DNA from 3 places in the Arcticibacter tournemirensis genome. Region 2 is predicted to be linked to each of the others. Evidence: riboswitches for the same ligand, from Rfam matches in the RefSeq annotation. Region 2 holds a riboswitch; each other region holds the start of a gene.
The links. Region 2 has a riboswitch for S-adenosylmethionine ahead of metH (methionine synthase). Riboswitches for the same ligand answer to the same signal wherever they lie in the genome.
Positions count from the first base shown of each region.

Region 1: another riboswitch for S-adenosylmethionine. It lies ahead of BDE36_RS14065 (O-acetylhomoserine aminocarboxypropyltransferase/cysteine synthase family protein); the one in region 2 lies ahead of metH (methionine synthase).
Region 3: another riboswitch for S-adenosylmethionine. It lies ahead of BDE36_RS17420 (cysteine desulfurase family protein); the one in region 2 lies ahead of metH (methionine synthase).

Region 1 covers NZ_VFPL01000001.1:3,333,303-3,337,592, reverse strand. The annotation lists gene BDE36_RS14070 (homoserine O-acetyltransferase family protein) at 1-578, opposite strand, end outside; gene BDE36_RS14065 (O-acetylhomoserine aminocarboxypropyltransferase/cysteine synthase family protein) at 634-1,938, opposite strand; SAM riboswitch class I at 2,184-2,300, opposite strand; gene BDE36_RS14060 (trans-sulfuration enzyme family protein) at 2,519-3,640, opposite strand; gene mqnE (aminofutalosine synthase MqnE) at 3,754-4,290, shown strand, end outside.
Region 2 covers NZ_VFPL01000002.1:291,085-295,374, reverse strand. The annotation lists gene metH (methionine synthase) at 1-1,687, opposite strand, end outside; SAM riboswitch class I at 1,845-1,958, opposite strand; gene BDE36_RS22780 (hypothetical protein) at 2,067-2,633, opposite strand; gene BDE36_RS22775 (S41 family peptidase) at 2,888-4,290, shown strand, end outside.
Region 3 covers NZ_VFPL01000001.1:4,152,791-4,157,080, forward strand. The annotation lists gene BDE36_RS17415 (SusC/RagA family TonB-linked outer membrane protein) at 1-1,178, opposite strand, end outside; gene BDE36_RS17420 (cysteine desulfurase family protein) at 1,486-2,649, opposite strand; SAM riboswitch class I at 2,748-2,851, opposite strand; gene BDE36_RS17425 (NAD(P)H-dependent oxidoreductase) at 2,987-3,577, opposite strand; gene BDE36_RS17430 (Crp/Fnr family transcriptional regulator) at 3,649-4,074, opposite strand; gene BDE36_RS17435 (hypothetical protein) at 4,269-4,290, opposite strand, start outside.

The DNA.
Region 1 (4,290 bases), on a different contig from region 2:
CCTCCGTCGGGGTGGTTGGAATGAAAAGTAGGATCGGCAGAAATAGCCAGCCGCTGGCTTTCATTAAAAGCTACTCCCCATGGCGAATGAACGGCGTTGGTGGCAATCAGGATCAGCCGTTTAATACGGTCTGGCTCGGCAATAGCCCATTCCATTGCCTGCTGTCCGCCTAATGATCCGCCTATCAGCACGCTGATCTCTTCAATATCCAGATAGTCGGCAAGTATTCTCTGTACCGCTGCCAGATCCCTTGTGTTGAATTTTGGGAATGACATGTAATAAGGACTGCCAGTTTGCGGATTCTCGGAGAGTGGATTAGTAGTGCCGTAATGAGAACCTAAAATATTAGCACAAACAATATAATGATCTTTGGGATTAAAAAGGTCATTTTCGCCGAATAAGCCTTTCCACCAGTCGAGAACATCTGAATTGGCGGTAAGAGCATGACATACCCAAATTACATTGTCTCTCTTGTCGTTCAGCCTGCCGTAGGTCTGGTAAGCTATTTCGAGGTCGGGCAATACCGACCCGTCTTCCAGCTTAAAGGTCTTATTATGTGTGTATTTCTTAATATTCATCCGATGCGCGTACTGATCTTCCCCATGGTTTTTCCATGGAGAAGACGGTATATCCCTATTTTATCTTTTCGAAAGCCTGTTCGAAATCGGCCTTAATGTCGTCTATATGTTCAATACCTACCGATACTCTTAGCAGAGAAGGAGTAACTCCTGCTGCAAGCTGATCTTCATCGCTTAGCTGCTGGTGTGTAGTGGCAGCAGGTTGAATGATGAGGGTCTTAGCATCACCCACGTTGGCCACATGGCTGGTAAGTTCGAGACTATTTACAAACTGAATTGCTTTTTCTTTTCCGCCTTTTATTTCGAAAGAGAGCATGGAACCAAAACCGTTGCGCAGGTATTTCTTCGCATTAGCGTGGTAAATGCTGCTTTCTAGTCCGGGATAGTTTATTTTCTCCACCTGCGGATGTTGTTCCAGCCATTTAGCAAGTTCGAGTGCGTTATCTACGTGGCGTTGTACACGAAGCGACAGCGTTTCAAGTCCCTGAATAAAAAGAAAGGAATTGAAAGGAGAGGGGGCCGGACCAAAATCACGCAGTCCTTCTACGCGGGCGCGGATAATGAACTGAATATTGCCGAAGGGACCGCCGATGCCGAATACGTCGTTGAATACCAGCCCGTGATATCCTTCGGAAGGATCGGTAAACTGAGGATACTTTCCATTGCCCCAGTTGTAGGTGCCACCGTCGACAATGACACCGCCAATGCTGGTTCCGTGGCCGCCAATCCATTTTGTTGCTGATTCGACAACGATATGTGCGCCATGCTCCAAAGGACGGAATAAATAACCTCCAGCAGCGAAAGTGTTGTCGACAATCAGCGGCAGATCATATTTCTGTGCCAGTTGGGCAAACTTTTCGAAATCGGGGATATTAAATCCGGGGTTTCCGATAGTTTCAAGATAAAGCGCCTTTGTTTTATCGTCGATCAACGCTTCAAAGCTCTGTGGATCATCTCCTTTAGCAAACCGCGTTTCAATTCCCAGGCGTTTAAATGCGACTTTAAACTGATTGTATGTGCCTCCGTAAAGGAATGATGTGGATATAAAATTATCCCCGGCCTGGAGGATATTATTGATAGCAATGAACTGTGCTGCCTGTCCGGATGAAACAGCGAGAGCTGCAACCCCGCCTTCAAGTGCGGCTATCCTTTTTTCAAACACATCGGTGGTGGGGTTCATCAACCGGGTATAGATATTTCCAAATTCTTTGAGGGCAAAGAGGTTTGCGCCATGTTCTGAACTGGTAAATACATATGATGAGGTTTGATAAAGAGGCACAGCACGTGAACCTGTTGTTGGATCTGCTTCCTGACCTGCGTGAACCTGTAGTGTTTCGAATTTAAGATTGGATAATGACATGGTGATATTTTTATAAATGAATATAATGATTGAATTTAACCGTTCTGATATACGCTGGATTTAAGTGGGTATACCAAACTCATCTGTTTTTCACAGATGGGAAAGCTGAAGCATTAACAGCAGCAACAACAAATAAAACGGGACATTCGGAATGCGCTTTCGGAACGCAATGAATCTGAGATTGGCATAGTGGTTATGCCTTCTGAAGGACGAAAATGAATCTGATCTTTTCTCATGGTTTTAACAATTTATATGCTCCCGGTTTATTTACGGGACCAGGATTTGGCACCTTTTCCGGAACTCTTCCGGTTAGGTTGTCAGCGGGTCACAGAGCCTGATCTCTCACCGCTTCTTTATAAATCAAAACCTTTTAAGGGGTGTTTGACAGTATTGATAATGCTATCAATGGGTGCAAATATAACGGATTATGCTAAAAGTCCAAATTAAATATTGAAAGATGTGGGTTATGAGTTGTGTGTTATGAGTTGAAGGCAATGCGTTGCAGGTTACGGGTTGCATGGGAATGAATTCCAAATGTGGCCTACGTGTTGTACAACTGGTCATATTTCGAATTCATTCCTTAAACTCCGTCCAATGCTTGCTTTAAATCGGCTATGAGGTCTTCTGCATTCTCTAAACCTACCGACACCCTTAAAAGGTTAAAGGGCGTTTTGGTATCCGGACCTTCAACAGAAGCGCGATGCTCAATCAGACTTTCTACTCCTCCGAGACTGGTGGCTTGGGTGAAGAACTTTACTCGGTTTGCGACGTTCCTGGCGTCATCAGGACTGCCTTTTACCAGGAAGGAGAGCATTCCTCCAAAACCGCTCATCTGTCTGGCAGCCACTTCATGCAGAGGATGATCTTTAAGTCCGGGATAATATACTTTTTCCACTGCCGGATGTGCTTGCAGGAACTCCGCAACCTTTTGGGCGTTGGCAGCATGTCCTTTCATGCGGTAAGGAAGAGTTTTAATTCCGCGAACAGTCATATAACAATCGAAAGGAGCTGGGACAGCACCGGACAAGGCCTGGATGTTTTTAATTTTTTCCCAGAAAAAGTCTTTTCTCCGGGTAATTAAAATACCACCAAGGACATCACTGTGCCCTCCGAAGTATTTTGTGGTTGAATGCATGACTATATCAGCTCCGAGCTCAAACGGACGCTGAAAGACCGGCGTGGCAAATGTATTGTCGCAGCATACCATGATGCCGTGACGTTTTGCCAGGCGGACTACAGCATCGATATCTGTTACTTTTAAAAGTGGATTCGAAGGTGTTTCAACCCAGATGAGCTTCGTTGACGGCCTGATCGCTTTTTCGATGGCTGTGATATCCGAAAGATCTACATAATCTGCCACAAGGATCCCCTTATAAACGACATTAATGAGCGTGCGAAGCCCATGATACATGTCGGATGGCGCAATTATATGACTACCTGGTTCTAATGCCTGAAATACAGCAGAACCGGCGGCATTACCCGAAGAGAAAGCAGCTGCAGCTTCGCCCCCTTCAAGAGCGGAGAGTACGCGTTCAAGTGAGCTCCGGTTGGGATTTTCTGCCCGTGTATAGATAAATCCATGAGGATACCCGCCGTCTTCAGCTCTTTCGAATGTGGTAGAGAGCGTGATTGGCTGTATCACTGCACCTGTGGAAGAATCTACTTTATTGCCGGCATGAATAGCGATGGTTTCGAGTTTCATAATCTTTAAGAATCGCGTAAAAATACATATTAGAACACAAGACAGCAGCCGGAAATTTCATTGTTACATCAAAATGATAATGGAAGTACGGTCTTTATTGTATTTTTGCAGAGATGAATTCCGCAAATGATTTAACGATACTGATATCTGATAAAAATCTGGATCCACAGCTAAAAACTATTGCTTTGAAAGTGCAGGCTAGCGAGCGTATTTCTTTCGATGAGGGCGTGGCGCTTTACGAGAAGGGAGAACTTGCATACCTTGGTGTATTGGCTAACTTTATCAGGGAGCAGCGGCATGGCAACAAAACGTATTTCAACCGTAACTTCCATATTGAACCTACTAATTTATGTGTTTACGATTGTAAGTTCTGCTCTTACTCGCGGCTGATTAAGCAAAGAAGCGAAGGCTGGGAGCTTACTATGGAGGAAATGCTGAATATAGTGAGGAAATACGATGATCAGCCGGTCACCGAGGTTCACATTGTAGGAGGGGTGCTTCCTCAATACGATATGGCATTTTATACCGAGCTTTTTAGAAAGATCCACGAACACAGGCCCGAGCTGCATGTCAAGGCACTTACTCCTGTTGAATACCACTATATTTTTAAGAAGGCGAAAGTTGATTATGCTACCGGCATGCGTTTGATG
Region 2 (4,290 bases):
AGAAGGAAATGTTCGAAACACCGCCGCTTACCTTCGCATAGGGAAGATTTTGTTTTATCCAGCGGGTGGCTTTTATAAAATCGACTGCGTAATTATTGTGCTCCTCGAGCCCGGTAGCTACTGTAAGAATGTTGGGGTCGAAAATAATATCCTGCGGCGGGAATCCAACTTCATTAACAAGAATATCATAAGTTCGCTTGCAAATCTCTATACGACGCTCATAGTTGTCGGCCTGTCCCTGTTCGTCAAAGGCCATTACCACAACCGCTGCTCCGTACTGCATTATCTTTCGGGCGTGAGCAATAAAGTTCTCTTCGCCTTCCTTAAGAGAGATAGAGTTTACGATACCTTTCCCCTGAAGGCACTTTAGCCCCGCTTCGATGACACTCCATTTGGAGGAGTCGACCATGATTGGAAGTTTTGCAATGTCAGGTTCTGACGCTATCAGATGAAGAAATTTAGTCATGGCTGCTTCCGAGTCGAGCATGCCTTCGTCCATATTTACGTCAATAACCTGTGCTCCGCCTTCAACCTGCTGCCGTGCCACTGCCAGTGCAGCCTCGTAGTCGCCGTTCAGGATCAACTTTGAAAATTTAGGGGAGCCCGTAATGTTTGTCCGTTCACCTACATTAATAAAATTGGTTTCCGGAGTAACTGTCACTGGCTCAAGACCACTCAGCCGGAGGAAGGGTTCAACTTCAGGAATCTTCCTTGGAGGATATTTTGCTGCTTTCTCCGCAATACAACCTATGTGATCGGGGGTGGTACCGCAACAGCCTCCCACGATATTGATAAAGCCACTCGAAATGAAATCTTCGAGGAGATGTGCTGTCTCGTGGGGTACTTCGTCATATGCGCCGAATTCGTTAGGAAGTCCGGCGTTAGGATATGCTGAAATAAAGCATGGAGCTTTCACTGAAAGTTCCTCAATATGCGGACGCATTTCTTTAGCTCCGAGTGCACAGTTAAGACCAATACTTAAGAGACCTGCATGGCTTAAGGAATTGAGGAATGCCTCTACTGTCTGCCCCGACAAAGTACGGCCGCTCGCATCTGTAATGGTGCCCGAAATCATGATCTCAAGCTTCCTTTTGATCACTTTTTCATATTCTTTAATTGCAAAAATGGCTGCTTTTGCATTTAGTGTATCGAAAATAGTTTCGATCAGGAGGACGTCAGCTCCGCCGTCTACCAAGCCCCTTACCTGCTCATCATACGCTTCGACCAGATCGTCGAATGATACAGCACGGTAGCCCGGATCATTAACATCGGGCGACATGGATGCAGTACGGTTTGTAGGGCCAATGGCTCCCGCTACGAATCGTGGCTTGTTGGGGTTAGCAGCAGTAAATTCTGCAGCGGCAGATTTTGCGATACGGGCGCCCTCATAACTAAGTTCATAGGAAAGATGCTCCATCTGGTAGTCAGCCATGGATATACGCTGCGTGCTGAATGTGTTGGTTTCAATAATGTCAGCACCTGCCTTTAAATATTCTGCATGGATTTCCCTGATCACATCAGGCCTGGTCAGATTGAGCAAGTCGTTGTTGCCTTTCACATCGCAGGGATGATCTTTGAACCGTTCTCCACGGAAATCTTCTTCGGTAAGCTGATAGCGCTGGATCATCGTTCCCATAGCGCCATCAATCACGAGAATTCGTTTTTGTAATTCTTTCCTAATGTCCATTTGAATCAAGTATCAGGTATCAAGTATCAAGATATGGCTTTTAGATAGTATCAGAATGGGAGGTGGTTTTAATGCTTTTGGCGTAACCTTCTCCTGATACTAATATCTTGCTACTTGCTACTAATGGCTTATCGAAAATCCTCCGGATTCTGACTTTAACTTATCTTCTCTTTACCTGAATAGTGTTGGCAAAGAATAGAATTTAGCACCTTGTAAGCACAGGTTGCTAAGACTTCGCAGGGTCTACTCCCTCCGTCTTTCTCAATAAGCATTACAAAAATGCGATATAATTTGATGAAATGCAAATTATGGCAGCCAGGCCCGGCCTCCGGACATGGCTATGCAACGTTTGCTATCTGATGTCTGGTTTTTGAACTGTTCAGTACAGTCTCTTCATTAGTTGTTCTTCTACTTTTTTAAATAGCTGAACAGGCTTAAGATTTCGCCATATGATATTATCAAGTTCTCCGCCGAAGTTGATGTAGTAATCGATGTTGCTTCTTTTAAACTCGTCTATAACATGGTCCCTGAAGTTTATGGCTGCAATCCAGCCGTCTTCGACGTCCTGGAACCATTCTTCATAATACAGGTCGTCGGAAGAGTGAAAGTTTAAGATGTTTTCGCCCAGCAGGATGAATTTATTAATCCCTTCCTTTATCATGAGTTCTATGATCTCACGTTTGAGGAGCATAATGTCGTTGTAAATGGTGTCATTCCATTCGCCGATAAATTCTATAATGGCATACTGTTTATCGTAATCGGCATAAAGGATTTTTAAGTAAAGTGTTTGGGATCCAAAATAATCCCACTGGGGATGGATATAGTAGTTGTAAATCATTTTATCGAACTCAAACTCACTATACTCTGTCTGATAGAAGGGAGACCGGTCATCTTCCGCAGCTACATAATCATCACGCCATCGATAAAAAGGTTCTATTTCATGCATATCTAAATACAAAGTTAAAGAGAAACCTATGGATAAATTATTCTCGTGCTCTTTTTTCTTTATTTTAATCACGGCAGCAAGTGCCGGAGTGTATAATTAGTTAACTATTTATACATTATTTTGTTGCCTCCCCACGTTATAAAAAACAGCGCGCATGTAAATGTAAAAAATACAGTCTATTTGTTTTTTATTTGCATTTTTCATCTATTAATGACTGTAGTTATAGTAATTTAGCAACAGAAATAAACAAGGCTTTGTCGACGAGGAATAATCTATTAATAGCGGGCTGTTATGCAGGAACATTAGTGCTGGGAATGATCCTGGGTCCGAAATTTCAAAAGGAAAACAGTAATTCGCGAAACGGGACGTTCATTCCATTCCTAACAGGTGGCCGGGACGGAAAAGTAGAAAAGGTAATTAGCCTGATCAGAGATAATTATGTTGATCCCGTGAATGTTGATTCCTTGCAGGACTTGACGATAAATGAGCTCTTGAAAAACCTTGATCCTCATTCTGCCTACTTGCCGCCTGTTGATGCACGTCTGTTTTCCGAGGATCTTGAAGGGAACTACAATGGCATCGGGATTGAATATCATCTTTTGAACGACACGCTATTGGTAACTGGTGTGAATAAGAATGGGCCGGCTGCAAAAGCAGGTTTGAGCGAAGGCGATCGCGTGATTCAGATCGACGGCAACAATATTGCAGGAAAAGATATCACAAACAAAAAGATAGTCGAACTTATCCGGGGCAGACGCGGCACTGCCGTGCGGCTTACTATCAGAAGAGCAGGCTTGAAAGCCTATAAGACTGTTTCGGTGATAAGGGATAAGATAAGCGTTAGCAGCATAGATGTTGCCTACTTGCTTACCAAGGATGTTGGCTACGTGAAGATCAGCAGGTTCGGTGCGCATACCGACGACGATTTCATTGCCGAACTCGAAAGACTGAAGAAGGAAGGAATGAAGAGTCTTGTGCTGGATCTGCGCGAAAATGGTGGCGGATATCTCAGCGCTGCTACTGCTTTGTCTGATCAGTTCCTTGGAGAAAAAAAACTAATAGTTTATACCAGGGGTGCACATGAACCACGAACCGATTATTTTGCCACGCCCGAAGGGAAATTTGAAAAAGGTAAATTAGTTGTACTTATTAACGAGAATACAGCATCAGCAAGTGAAATAGTTGCAGGCGCAGTACAGGATCTTGACAGGGGAACTATCGTGGGACGAAGATCTTTTGGAAAGGGACTCGTGCAGGAGCAGTTTAATTTTGGTGATGGCTCGGCGCTGAATTTAACTGTAGCCCGTTATTATACACCTTCCGGACGTTCTATACAAAGGCCATATGATGAGGGGCCGGGTCCTTATTTTGAGGAAGTATGGAACAGGCACAAGAACGGCGAACTAAATTCCGATCGAAAACACCTTATGGACAGCCTTTATAAGAAAGGGCGTATTTATAAAACAGCCTCTGGCAGGCTGATGTACGGAGGAGGAGGTATAATGCCCGATGTTTACGTTCCTATCGATACGTTGGGATACAATGAGATGTATTTTGCGCTTAACGCTAAGGGAGTACTGAATGATTTTCTATATAATTCTCTTATTAGAGAACATGCCCCCGATTCGCTCGACGAATTTGTAAAGACATTTACATT
Region 3 (4,290 bases), on a different contig from region 2:
CCGGTAGTGGTAAGTGTTAAACGCGGATCAAGCTTAAAGGAAGTATTAAACGACACATTTCTTTTATTCAACTTTGTGTTCGGCGTTATCCCCGTTTGATGCGAATTGTTAAATGACACCCTGTAGTTATACTTGTCGGCAGCATCAGCTATAGAAATACCATTATCTGTGAGAAACCCGGTTTCGAAGTAGTCTTTTACATTATCGGGATGAGGAACAAAAGGCACGGGAACCCCGTTGGAGCCAAACTGGGGTATCAAGCGCCCGTCCATCTTCGGCCCCCAGCTTTCGTCGACGTTATCGTTTAGGCCGCCCCCGTTTCCATCCACGTAACTGAACTGCCCGTTTGCTCCCTGTCCAAAAACATCCTGATACTCCGGCAGCACCAGGGGCTTATCAAAAACGTTATTGGAGTTCAATGTAATTCCCAAACCCTCCTTCTTACGGCCGGATTTTGTTTTGATGAGCACCACACCATGGGCAGCACGCGAACCGTATAGAGCAGCTGCGGTAGGTCCTTTAAGGACGCTTATCGATTCAATATCTTCAGAATTAAGGTCTGAAATGGCGTTGGCATAATCACGGCTTCCTCCTGCTCCCAGTTGTGAATTATCCACAGGAACATTATCAACAATAAACAATGGCTGATTATTATTGCTGATGGAAGTTTCACCCCTGATTACGATCCTGGATGAACCCATATTACCCTGTGAATTGGTAACGCGAACGCCGGCGACTTTTCCGGACAACGCATTCACCAGATTAGTCGATTTTGCGGTAGACACGGCTCCCGATTTAATCTCCTGCACTGCATACCCCAGGGATTTTCTCGCTTTGCTGACACCCAGGGCCGTAACAACCACCTCATTAAGCGAATTACTTGAGGCAGAGAGATAGACTGTGAGAGGCGTGGTTTCCGTGGTGACTGCCACACGTTGTAACTGATATCCCAGATAGGTAAAACTAAGCGTATCACCCGTGTTGACCCGGATTCTAAAAGCCCCGCTTTCGTTGGTGATCGCTTTCGCACCTTTGTTGGATGAAATATTAACGCCTATCAGGGGATCACCCACGCCCCGCTCTCTGACACTGCCAGAGATTGTCCTTTCCTGGGCACTCGAATTGTGTAAGGATAGAAGAGCCAGGAAGAATATAAGAAACAGTATTTTTACTTTCATTGTAGTATTTTCAAAATTTTAATTACTAAGATTCCCAGTCCTGCCAAGGACTAGCCAGACGAAGCAACTATACCGTCGCTGTCTTATTACATTAAATTATTAAAGCTTGATTTTTAATTTATTACCCTTCAGGCAATAGCGGAGAACTATGCGCAACACATTCGGCAACAACACGATACTATTTCACTGGTAGATGAATAGACGTTAAAAATTGAAGTAGATTGCCCTGCGACATCAAAAAGAAGTGGTGAATTTTTCATTTTATATATTGAAGTATAGAAAGATTATTATTATCGAAGATTTTGCCTCAACCGGCAACCTTCAATCGTTCTGGCCCTGATTTATGATACAGTCCCACCAATTTTTCAACTGTGTAATCGATATCCTGTTCAGTATTGTACTTACCGAAGGAAAACCGGATCACTGTTCGTTCAAAATTATAATTCAGTGCATGTAACACGTGAGAACCACCTGTTGAATGACTCGTACAGGCACTGCCTCCCGAAGCAAATATATTTTGACTATCCAGGAATGCAAGAGCCGTTGAAAACTCTGGTGACGATGGAAGAGACAAACTCAAAACAGTGTACAAGCTTTTCTGCGGGTCGGCCGAATTTCCATTAAATGAGATTTCAGGAATCTCACTTTTCAATCTGCCAATCATACGTGCTTTAAGCGACAGAATACGATTTTTGTCGGCGTCGAGGTCGCGGTATGCTATCTCAAGGGCTTTAGCCATGCCTACAATTCCCGCAACATTCTCGGTGCCGGCCCTCCATCCATTTTCCTGCCCGCCACCTTTGATGATTGAAGCAAGATTTGTACGGTTGCCATGATACAAAAAACCAACGCCTTTCGGCCCGTTGAACTTATGAGCCGAGCCTACGATAAAATCAGCATTTATCCCGCTGAGGTCGTAGACATAATGCCCCATCGTCTGAACGGTATCCGAATGAAACAACGCATTATATTTCCTGCATATTTGTGCGATTGTATCTATATCATTCAAATTGCCGATTTCATTATTTCCATGCATTACGGAAACAAAAGCACGTTCCTGAAAGGCAAGGATACTCTCCAGATGCTTCAGAGAAATATTGCCTTTTGCGTCGTGCATAAGGTATAAGAGTTTTATCACTCCATCCCTTTCGAGAGACTTCAGAGTGTTCAAAACTGCATGATGCTCAAATTGAGTGGTTATTGCAAGTTTAATACCAGACGATTCTATAGCTGAGCAGATCGCTGTATTGTCGGCCTCAGTCCCCCCAGCTGTAAACAAAATCTGGCTGGGTTGTGCATTTAGAAGTCCGGCGATGGTCCCCCTTGCTTTTTCAACAGCTTTCCTTGCTTCTCTCCCCACACCATGAGCGGAAGATGGATTGCCAAATCCTTCAAAAAAGAAGGGCTCCATTTCACTAAAAGCTTCCCTGTCTAAAGGGGTCGTTGCTGCATTGTCTAAATAAATCTTCATAATAAGTTTACTTTTAATAAGCTTATTCAGATTGAAAGAAAGGAAGATTTCCGTTTGATAGTATAGCAGACGTATGCGCAGTAGTCTGGTTTTATATCAACTTATCTTTTCTGCACTCCGTGCAGACAGGAATTAGCACCTTGTATTACAACAGGTTGCTAAGACTTCACAGGGCCTATCCCTCCGTCTTTCTGGATAAGTGTTAAATAACACAGGGGCAAATATAGACAATACTCTACTAATTCTATAGGATTTTATAAATTATTTCTGAAAGGTATAAAAAGGAAGGACATTGGGGAAGGCGATACTAACTCCTGGTAAGTTTTGAAACGCAGGATTAATTGAATTTTGAGAATCTATTTTCGAGACTGATCAACCATTTTTCTCTTTTTTCGCGGCTTACAGATTTCACCGAAGAAAAGTTTATCCAATTTAGATTTTTGTAACCCATCGTTTTAAAAACACTTCGCAACATTGCTCTTCTAATCAAATTTCCGACGAGCAGGGAATACATTATGCGGGGCTTATTCATCGTGGTGATTATTGTGACACTTTTTAAACTTTTTAAAAGTGGTACTAATCCAAAACCTCTTGGGTGGTGGTCATACACCACGCCAGGGCATAGAACCCTGTCAATAAAACCTTTAGTTCTTGCAGGCATTAAATCCCACCAAATCGGAAAAACAAATATCAGATGGTCAGCTTCCTCCAAACGTTTATTATAGTCGATTACCTGAGGATCAATGGGTTTATGTTCCACGAAGGCTTTCAAGTCAGCCGCCGACATTGCAGGGTTAAATCCATCATTATCAAGGTGTATAAGGTCAACTTCGTGGCTTGCTTTTCGGAGTCCCTTAGTTACTGAACTTAATATTGCATTATTATAGCTTCCCTCGTAGGGATGGTTAAATACTATTACTACTCTCATCTTGTCTGAATTATTTTACAAAACTGAGAAGCAGCGAACGCCCGGACGATAACAATTGTAAAGAAATGAATTTATCGCCTGTTTCGTATCCGGCTTAATGAAACAGAAGTAATACCTAAATAAGAGGCAATATAATGCTGCGGAATACGCTGAATAATATGCGGATAGTCGTCAACAAGCTCCTCGTAGCGTTTTTGAGGATTATTTTTAAGATAGGAATATAAAAGTTTTTGGCTGTGTAAAAGTCGCCTGAACAGATGTTCTTCCATTTCTTTTTTCATTTCAGATGAATTCTCCAGAGCATTTTGGAAGTCTTGTTGCGAAATAGTCTGTAAAACACAGGGCTCTAAACTTTCAATGTTATATAAACTTGGTTGATTTGCCCTAAAACTCTCAATGGAAGCAACTCTGTCGCCCTCGAAGAAAAATTGGGTTGTTATGTCTTTACCATCATTATTAATCCAGGTTCGCAAGCACCCTTTTTCAATAAAGAACATTGTTCTTGAAATCTGTCCTTCCTGTAAAAGAATTACTTTAGCTGGAACTTCCTGTCGCTTAAAACAGTGACTGAATTGACCCCATCTGTTTGTCATTGAAGTTTTTTTGATATCGCCTTTGTTCTCGTTTCAAAATTACATAAATAATTCTCTGCCGAAGCTAACGTCCTTCGATGACACGGAACAGTGCAGTCCTATAGCTCGTAAGTTAAATTC